3 regions of the Trichocoleus desertorum AS-A10 genome follow, and region 3 is predicted to be linked to each of the others. Evidence: predicted binding sites of a transcription regulator. Region 3 holds the regulator's gene; each other region holds the start of a gene.
The links. Region 3 encodes NtcA, which controls nitrogen genes in cyanobacteria. Its sites were predicted from a motif close to TTTGTANNNNNNNNTACAAA; they were not measured.
Positions count from the first base shown of each region.

Region 1: the regulator NtcA is predicted to act here: its motif matches at 2,083-2,102, upstream of NDA01_RS06440 (acetamidase/formamidase family protein).
Region 2: the regulator NtcA is predicted to act here: its motif matches at 1,950-1,969, upstream of NDA01_RS03930 (P-II family nitrogen regulator).

Region 1 covers NZ_JAMPKN010000002.1:584,144-587,422, forward strand. Annotated here, with positions in the region: gene NDA01_RS06435 (PAS domain-containing protein) at 1-528, opposite strand, end outside; gene NDA01_RS06440 (acetamidase/formamidase family protein) at 810-2,024, opposite strand; gene NDA01_RS06445 (hypothetical protein) at 2,282-2,992, shown strand; gene NDA01_RS06450 (SagB/ThcOx family dehydrogenase) at 3,018-3,279, opposite strand, start outside.
Region 2 covers NZ_JAMPKN010000002.1:20,572-23,850, reverse strand. Annotated here, with positions in the region: gene NDA01_RS03940 (phosphoglucomutase/phosphomannomutase family protein) at 1-768, shown strand, start outside; gene rdgB (RdgB/HAM1 family non-canonical purine NTP pyrophosphatase) at 837-1,415, shown strand; gene NDA01_RS03930 (P-II family nitrogen regulator) at 1,537-1,875, opposite strand; gene NDA01_RS03925 (hypothetical protein) at 2,122-2,706, opposite strand; gene queF (preQ(1) synthase) at 2,885-3,279, shown strand, end outside.
Region 3 covers NZ_JAMPKN010000001.1:372,098-375,376, forward strand. Annotated here, with positions in the region: gene NDA01_RS01670 (DUF3084 family protein) at 1-1,134, opposite strand, end outside; gene ntcA (global nitrogen regulator NtcA) at 1,397-2,062, opposite strand; gene fabI (enoyl-ACP reductase FabI) at 2,413-3,228, shown strand.

The DNA.
Region 1 (3,279 bases), on a different contig from region 3:
CAGCTCAAAAAAGCCTTGTGCTTCCAGTTCCCGAAAGGCATTTCGCATCGTTAGACCTTCAAAGTTGCGATCGCCAATTAGCTGCTGGAAGCTACGATTATGGATCTCAATTCGATGCTCTTGCCCTCGCATAATGCAGATAGGTACGGGGGCATATTCGAGCATATTCCGAATTTCCGCCCGTACTGCTTCTTCTCGGAGCACACGAATGCGATCTGAGATGTCGCGGCTGAATAGGATTAACCCCTGTTCAGTGGGGACAGCCCGCACTTCGTGCCACGCATACAACCCTGGAAGAAACAACTCAAATTTGACAGCAATAGAACCTGTGATGGCGCGTCTTAGTTCTGCTTCTGCTGGTGTATTGAGCAGTTCGGGAAAAACCTCCCATAGAGAGCGACCCAACAACTCGGCTCGTTTACGTCGCAGCAGAAGTTCCGCACTATAGTTAACGCAGGTATAGTTCCAGTCTTTATCTAGTTCGGTAACTGCATCAGACGTATATTCCAATACTGTCTCAAGATCCAAATTATTCCTCCGTTCCAGGCCAGTCGTATATCAGTAGCATTTGTTAGAAGATGCCCTTCATACATCTAGCGATAGCCTGATCTAAAGTCGCCCGGCTTTTCAGAGATAGTTCTGGAGGCTGAAGTTCGGGTAGTTGAAGTGAGACTCTTAGGTATCAGTCAAAATAAATCTGCTTTGAATATCCAAAGTGACTGGGCTGGGATATTCAAAACAGATTTAATGTTTGCTGTTAGTTGTTTGCTCCTATTTAGGCCCTGGAGCGTGGGGTGCGACTCTGCGGGTTATTTAATTCGATTCACCTTGATCAGATCTTTCATGATCACTCCATGAATTCCCTTGACGATATCCACAACTTGAGTGACCTCAAAATCTACTGCGGCACTACTCAGTTGTAGAGCTTCTTGCCCATTGAGGGGTGTAACTTCTGTGATAAAAGTCAGGCTTTTACGCACTGCATCCTTCATCGCCTCATCCAAATCTTGATTCAGCCCAATCGGAACAAAGGCGATCGGAGTTTCTAGGAACGGTGCGGTAAATGTTTTTTTAGCTGCAAGATCTTTGCGCAGGGTAATCCGAAATGTTGGCTTTAGAGAACACTCGATCGCGGTTAAAGCGACCTCTCCATCTCCTTGAGCACAGTGAGGATCGCCAGTATACATAAGGGCACCAGGAACTTGCACAGGGAGATATAGCGTAGTTCCCGCCGTGATTAAATTCAGGTCAATATTTCCCCCATAACGGCCTGGAGGCACAGAGTTTACGGTTTCAGCATCATTTTCAGGCGCAACACCAATCAGCCCCATGAATGGTTTTAAGGGAATCTCATAGGAAGGCGAACCAGGCGTGTCAGGTTTCAGGATTCCTAATCCAGTAATTCCGTCTCGCTTGAAGTTGGCGTACTGGAGCGGAGAAGCAGTCTGTCCTTTGCGCGTTCTCAGAATCGCCTGAACAGCTTGAGGATCAGTCACGATTTTGATGTATTTGCTATCAGCGACCTTGTCCCCGACAGGATATTCTCCTGGTAGTGCACCTTTACCCTTACGGCTACTCACAAACCCATAGGAGGCACGGTGCTCAATCTTGAGAGTTTCAATTTGCAAGACATCTCCGGGCATGGCTCCTTCGACGTAAATAGGCCCAGTCACGACATGAGGCCCTTTGCCATCATGAGGGACGTTCGCTCGGATAGTTAGTTGATCTTGCAGGATCTCTTTTTCGGGCACTCCTTTCTGAGTCAAAAACTCGATCGCTCCAGCGGCAGTACCATCCCGGGACTGGTCTTCTAAAATGCCTTCGTGAGAGACGGTCTCAATCGTTACAGTGTCTCTGGATCGAATACGTAGAGCAGGCTTAGCCGTCTTGCCATACAAACGTCCCCAAATTACAGTTTCCGGGGTGGATTTAAGCAGATACTCTTTTGCCCAAGCGGGAGAGTTGGAACTCCAAATGCCTAGAACCAATCCAGCCAATAACCAGGTGTGGTTTTGCCTCACCATCCCGCTCACGCCTCACTTGACGACTTCAGCCGTACCATAGCTTCACTCATCCGTATTATTTGTACCCTTCACTACATTCCCTTGTTGAGAAATCAGCGAAATTGTCCTTGAATCAGGCAATTTTTAGCAAAAATCAGTGCGTTATTAGTTCGCGCCGTTGAGGGTAAAGCGCATAGAGACTGACACGAAATTGCTTTGATTTTTTAGCGCGTCGTTCATCAGCAGTTGTTTAGCATCAAGGGTTAGGAGAATCAGCAATGCCACTTCATCATCAAGGCTGGATGCTGCTATCAGTTCTCGCGACTGGGGTGGGACTAGCGATGCCCTCTAAAGCCGAGAACTTGGCTTACGTGAACTACTGGCTACTGGATGCTAAACCCACCGTAAAGACGTTGCACTTAAACCAGCAACCGATTCATGCCTCTTACTCTCTAGAGCAAATCATTCCATCCCAACGCATTCCTGCAGGAAAGTACGCCCTCTCTCTCAATTCCGTCTCGTCTCAGCCAGAGTCTCAGCCAAAACAGAGCTTCAATTTAGAAGCTGAGCAGTTTTATACCGTAGCTCTATTTCAGAAAGGCCAGGTACTCCAAGGGCTAGTGCTGAATGACAAGCTGAGTCGTCCTGAACCTACAGTGAGACTGGTGAATCTCATGCCTGAGCCTGTCCAAGTGACGATCAATCAAGCTCAGCCGAAAGGATTGGAGCTGCAATCGGGCGAGCAAAAGGATGTAGCGATCGCGCTCAATAGTCCCTCGAAAGTTGGTTTAGTGACAGTGCAAACAACTGCTAAATCTAATCCGAGTCACTCTGTAACCAAAACCTTTGGGGTTGGGCCTGACTATGCTTCTGTGGTCGTGATTAGCCCCCAAGCAGACTCACTCAGACTAACTCGTTGGCAGTACGATCGCTGTGCTGTCCGCATTGAAACTTACCAGTATGAAGACGCTTGTGGACATTCAGACTAGAGAAGACAAACAGACTCGCCAACAGCTAGCGGGGGCGACCCAGGGTGGTGATATAGAGCACGGCTTCATCTACCGGAATGCCTAACACTTCATTCACCTGATTATCAAAGAAGCCACCAATGCCGCTGACACCCAAACCCAGATGGATGCCAGCCAGGTTAAGCTTTTGCCCCAAGTGGCCCGCATCCATGTGAAGGTAGCGGTAGACGCGATCGCCATATTGAGCCACCGCAGTTTTCAGGTCCGCCGTATGAAACACCACTGCTGCGGCATCACGACCCAAATCT
Region 2 (3,279 bases), on a different contig from region 3:
GAACCATTACCTCGCTACCTCGACAAGCTTTTTCAACAAATCAAAACCCACCGAGCTGCTAATTCCAATCTGGCGGTTGGATTGGTTTTTGATGGAGATAGCGATCGCATTGCTGCGGTTGATGGCCAAGGCAACTTCCTTAGCTCTCAAGTGCTGATTCCGATTTTGATTGATCATCTGACTGCTCGTCGGGGCTTCAAAGGTGAAATCGTCAAAACAGTCAGCGGCTCCGACCTCATCCCCAAAGTAGCGGCTCTGTACAACCTACCTGTATTTGAAACAGCGGTGGGCTACAAATACATTGCCGACCGCATGATGGAAGCACAAGTGTTGCTGGGCGGCGAAGAATCGGGTGGTATCGGCTATGGACATCACATCCCCGAACGAGATGCCCTCCTCTCTGCTCTGTACGTTCTAGAGGCGATCGCTCAGTCTGGGTTGGATTTGGCAGATTTTTACCGCCAGTTACAGGAAAAAACTAACTTCATCTCTGCTTACGATCGCATTGATCTGCCCTTGGCGAGTATGGCTGTGCGATCACAGTTGCTAGAGCAGCTACAAAATCATCCCTTGACTGAAATTGCCGGACAAGCCGTGATTGATTGCAATACTGCCGACGGCTACAAATTTCGCTTACCTGATCAGCGGTGGCTCATGATTCGCTTTAGCGGCACCGAACCTGTGCTCCGCCTCTACTGCGAAGCCGCAACCCTCACCCAAGTTCATGAAACTCTTGCTTGGGCTAAGAACTGGGCCAACTCCTTTTAATGACCTAACCCCCAACCCCTTCCCTATTAGGGAAGGGGAGAATTGTTGTTTCTGCCTGACTTATTATCATGAGACCCCTGATTGTTGCTACTGGCAATCCTGGCAAGCTGCGGGAAATGCAAGAATATCTGGCTGGTTCCAATTGGGATTTGCAGCTTAAACCAGCCGAACTCGACGTGGAAGAAACTGGGGACACCTTTCTCGCCAACGCTTCTCTGAAAGCAGCGCAAATTGCTCAAGCTACGGGAGAATGGGCGATCGCGGATGACTCCGGTTTAGAAGTAGAAGCTCTAGAAGGTGCACCCGGCGTTTACTCCGCCCGCTATGGCAAAACCGACTCAGAGCGAATAGAGCGGTTGCTGATTGAACTCGGCAGTGAACTCAATCGCCAAGCTCAGTTTGTCTGTGTCGTCGTCGTCGCCCGCCCAGATGGTTCGATCGCCCTGCAATCAGAAGGACTTTGTCGGGGAGAAATTCTGCATGCCCCTCGTGGTACGGGTGGATTTGGCTATGATCCGGTGTTCTACGTGCCAGAAAAGCACCTCACCTTTGCGCAAATGACCCCAGAGGTGAAGCGATCGCTGAGCCATCGCGGTCAAGCCATCGCAGCTTTAATTCCACAACTGCGATCGCTGAAAGCAGACTGAGTTGCCAAGAGCGATAGGCTGTTTCCAAGTGTTAGAGAAGAGGAAGAGACAAAAATAAGGCTCACCTCAGTAGGTGAACCTTAAACTTTAATGCCCTGAGGAAGCCGATTGCCAGCCCTGCTCAGATTGCTTCGAGGTTCTTTTCCCCAGTCCGAATGCGGATGATTTGTTCCACTGGCGAAATAAAGATTTTGCCGTCCCCAATTTCACCCGTCCGAGCAGCGGTGATGATCTTCTCGACCACCATGTCAACCTGGTCGTCCTCAATCACAATTTCCACTTTGAGCTTTTGCAAAAACTCAACCGTGTACTCGGAACCGCGATAGCGCTCAGTTTGCCCCTTCTGGCGTCCAAAGCCTCGGACTTCAGAGACAGTCATGCCAACAATGCCAGCATTCACTAAAGCAATTTTGACTTCGTCCAGCTTAAAGGGCCGAATAATAGCTTCAACTTTTTTCAAGTGCTTAACTCCTCAGACCGTTTTTCTACCAATTAACCAGCATGACACTTTCTATCACCGCTCAAACCCAGACTTTTGTAGCAAAAAATACATTTCTTTGAGCGGGCAATCGCAGTACTTGGCTGTACTTTATAAGACTTGACGTGGTCAACAAATTTTATCGTCTAACTAGAGAATTAGTCAGACCTATTTATCACTGAGGCGAATTGAATCGGCTGCAATACATAGCTGCCTACCACCATCTATTTAACGGCTAGGTAAAAAAGGACGCACAATCAAGAAGCCTGCCCCAAATGCTGAGACAACAATCAGAAAGATGACTGCTGCTAACCAAAAACCACCTAACTCAGGTGATTGCTCTCCTTGGGGACTGCGACGAGGCCGTGTTTCTGCTTGCTCAGTAAATAGCTTTTCTGAAACCACCGTCGGTTCGGCTGGCTCTGGCCGAGGATTAAAACTCCGGGGCATGGATCGAGCAGGTTCAGGGGTGAAATAACTCGGCTCAACCACAATATCGGGTCTTGCATACGCTACTTCAGCCACAACACTGCGGCTGAGAGGTTGCTGGGAACCCGCTACCTTTTGTAACTGCAAAGCGGACTGAACAACTTTGTCAACTTCTGTCCGTAGTTGTTGATTTTGCTTAGCTAAATTTTGATTCTGATTGTTGAGGGAATCGAGCATGGCGCGGGTGGCTTGCAGCTCGGCAGCCAACTCGCGGTATACCGAAATAGGCACCGAGGGAGCATAACCATTAGCTGTAGCTTGCCCAGTGTAACTAGAGGCCGTAACGTTGCGCATTGGTGGCTTAGTATTGAGATGGGATGTCATAGGGTTGAGCTGAAATCCTACAGGGCAGCATCGGTCAATTAGTCGATTGATCTATGCCCCAGAATAGATGAAATTAGAGCAATCTAACAGCGATTCGTCAAGGAATTCGCTACAAATCTGCAAATTCAGCCCGCAAACTCAGATCCATCCATTCGTCAACGTTTGTCTTTGCATGACTATGAATCACTCTCCAGCCTCTCCAAATATGGTATTTGAGCCTGATGCGATCGCTGAATCTGTGTCTCAGGTGAAGTACGGAGAACGGCAAATCGCTGAAGGACAACTGATCACTTTTCCCAATCCTCGGCTGGGACGACGTTATGATGTCAGCATCACCTTGCCAGAATTTACCTGCAAGTGTCCGTTTTCGGGATATCCTGATTTCGCTACGATTCACATTACCTATGTACCTGATCAGCGCGTGGTAGAGCTAAAAGCGCTGAAGCTGTACATCAATAGCTATCGCGATCGCTATGTTTCCCACGAAGAATCGATCAACCAAATTTTGGATGATTTCGTCGCCGCTGCTGACCCTCTAGAGATCAGAGTTAAAGGTGACTTTAATCCCCGCGG
Region 3 (3,279 bases):
GGTAGATGGATCAACTGAAGCGGCAGCAATGACATCACCAGACAGAAATGCCACTTGGTTGAACGTAGCGCTCGCCACCACCTGAACGCTCTTTTCTCCTAGGACATAGTTACCCGCTGAGAGAATTCTAATGACGTAATCGCGACCATCTTCAATTTGGTCAACCAGTTGTTCTACTTCCGGTCTGGTGATTTGAATAATCTGTTCGCTGACTTGACCAGCACCAGGACGGGTCAACTTGATAGCGTTACGATTTGCTTCTCGCAGTAATTGGTCTACTGCTTGCTGAGCGCCCGTGGGAGAAACGATCCGCACGACGCCTGCTGACAACACTTGTCCTCGGAAGAGAGCGACGTTGCCTTGGCGTAGGGTTTCATACTGCGCTTGATAGTACTGGTAGTACCGCTGCAAGGTTTGGACAGCTTTCTCTAGATTGGCCTGTTGAACCTCTAAATCTTTAGTTTCTTTAATCAAGTTTTGGCGCTCGTTATCCAGTCGGTCGATCTCGGAGCGGAGTCCCGTTGCTTGCTGAGAAACAGTGCTTAGTTGCGTTTGAGTTCGGTTTAGTTCTGCTTCGGTGCGGTCTTTGGCATCTTCAATCCGATCCTTTTCTGCTTCCGCGCGGCTCAGTTGGCTCTGAGTTTGATCGAGCTGAGCTTCGGTGCGGGCTCTTTCAGTCTCGACTCGGCCTAGCTGGGTTTGGGTACGATTTAGCTGTGCTTCTGTCGTCGCTTGCTTGGCGATCGCGGCCTTAAGAAACAAATTAATTCGATCCAGCCGTTGTTGAGCCGAAACTTGCTCGGCGCGGGCTTGGGTCAGCTCTTGCTCAACTTGATTTTTTTGAACTCTCGTCTTTGCTAAATCTTCTCGCGCTCTAGAGAGGTTTTTCTGAATTTTGCCCAATTCAAAAACGCCAGTCCGGAGTTGATCACTCACAGCAAACAAAATGGCGAGTGTAGAAGCGGAAATGATGCCACCCGTGACAATCGTCACCAAGACTGCGGTTTTGCGGGGACGCAAGTTAAACAAGCTGAGGCGAGCCTTGCCTACGCGCGTACCGATGCGATCGCCCACCGTTGCGATCACACCCCCCAACACCAAGATTGCCACAATTAAGATGTACCCGCTGGTCATCTACCCTCAGGAAGCCATTTGGCTCACACCCAACTCAGATACAGCCTATCTCATGCCCTGGAAGTTTTGTGTGCCATCACACCTGTAGGACGACAACAAGCAGACCCAGATAGCAAAAGTTGCTGCCTTGCCTCAGCGTCAGGAGAGCATCACGGCTCTCTTTGTTTCCTCGCAGGAGTGCCATGAAGCACCTTCCTCGGCCAGAGAGCTGTATTCAAGTCGCTGTAAGCGCTTGTTATTACTAGAGGTTAACCATAGCAGATCAACTGAACTGTTGACTGAGAGCGACGGGATTATGAACCGTAATTTTTTTCTTATGGATGGAAATCATCTTCTCCTGTCGCAGATCTCCAAGTAGGCGCGTGACTGTGACGCGGGTGGAACCAATCGCTTCTGCGATCGCCTGATGCGACAATTTCAAGTCAATTGTGATCCCGTCAGGGCCAGGAACGCCGAAGTCACGACAGAGGATGAGCAAGAAGCTGACCAAGCGTGATCCCATATCCCGGTGGGCTAAGGTTTCGATCATCATCTCAGTTTGCAAGATGCGCGAAGACAACCCTTGCAACATCAGCATCGACAGCTCTGGGTTATCCTTGAGAGCTTTTTCCACTTGTTCAATGGGCACCGACAGTAATTCCGCCGGAGTAAAAGCAACTGCGTGATAAAAGCGATCGGAACGATTGCCCGTAATCAGCGAGAGAACCCCAAAAACACTATTTTCTCGCAGCAAAGCTACGGTGATTTCTTCGCCCGCTTCATAAACGCGAGACAGTTTGACCGCACCTCGGACCAAAAAGTAGACACGCTCCGCTGGATCACCGGGGAAGAAAATCGTCTTGCCTCGATCAAACGTTTCGATCACGGGAGGAAATGCTCCGCCTCCCAGTTGACGAAACACAGATGCTAACGGCCTATCCTGCGTCATTACCATATCCTTTTACCTTTTCGATGCCCTTCTCCAACCTTCATGGGCCGCTCGTCTGGAGATGAACCTTACGAAGGTGAGCCAACTGTAAGCAATTGATGACTTTAGAACACTTAAACTTACTCTAGAGTCATTTTTTGTTCTATTTGATACACAATCTGCCAGCGATCGCCAATGGCTGAAGAATTTAACTGCTGTTTCGAGGACCACAAACGAACGGATCTTGGCTGTCAGCGGCCTATTTAGACCCTATCTTACTCCCCCTAAAGACAGATATCTCGTGATAGGACTCAAGGCAGCGTATCACCCTACCAGCAACAGTCGATGTCAATATCTTTAAGCCCCCATCTTTGAGTATTCTCGTAATTGCCCTTAACGAAGAGATTGCCATGCTGGATCTGACCGGAAAAAATGCCTTAGTCACAGGCATTGCTAACAATCGCTCAATTGCTTGGGGAATTGCCCAACAACTCCATAAAGCGGGTGCCAACCTAGGGATTACCTATCTGCCCGATGAGCGGGGCAAGATGGAAAAAAAAGTAGCAGAATTGGTTGAACCGCTACAACCCAGCTTGTTTGTGCCTTGCAATGTGCAAGATGATGCTCAGATTCAGTCCACCTTTGAGACTGTGAAGGAGAAGTGGGGCAAGCTAGATATCTTGGTTCACTGTCTGGCCTTTGCCAACAAAGATGACTTATCTGGCCACTTTAGCAACACCTCGCGGCCAGGATTTACCACAGCCTTAGACATCAGCACTTATTCCTTAATTCAGCTCAGTGGTGCCGCTAAACCCCTGATGACAGAAGGCGGCAGCATTGTCACTCTGACTTATTTGGGCGGGGTGCGTGTGGTGCCCAACTATAACGTTATGGGCATTGCCAAAGCGGGCTTAGAAATGAGCGTTAAATACTTGGCGGCAGAACTAGGCCCCCACAATATTCGAGTCAATGGCATTTCTGCGGGCCCAATTAGAACTCTCGCCTCCTCTGCGGTTGGGGGAATTCTGGACATGATTCATCATGTGGAAGAAGTGGCACCCCTGCGGCGCACTGTGACTCAACTAGAAGTTGGCAATACAGCGGCGTTCCTATGCAGTGATTTGTCCAGCGGTATGACAGGGCAAATCCTCTATGTTGATTCTGGCTATGAGATCATGGGGATGTAGTGGTTGCCATTCAGTGACTACAACCGTTTGGCCTGCCTGTGCAGGCTCAAA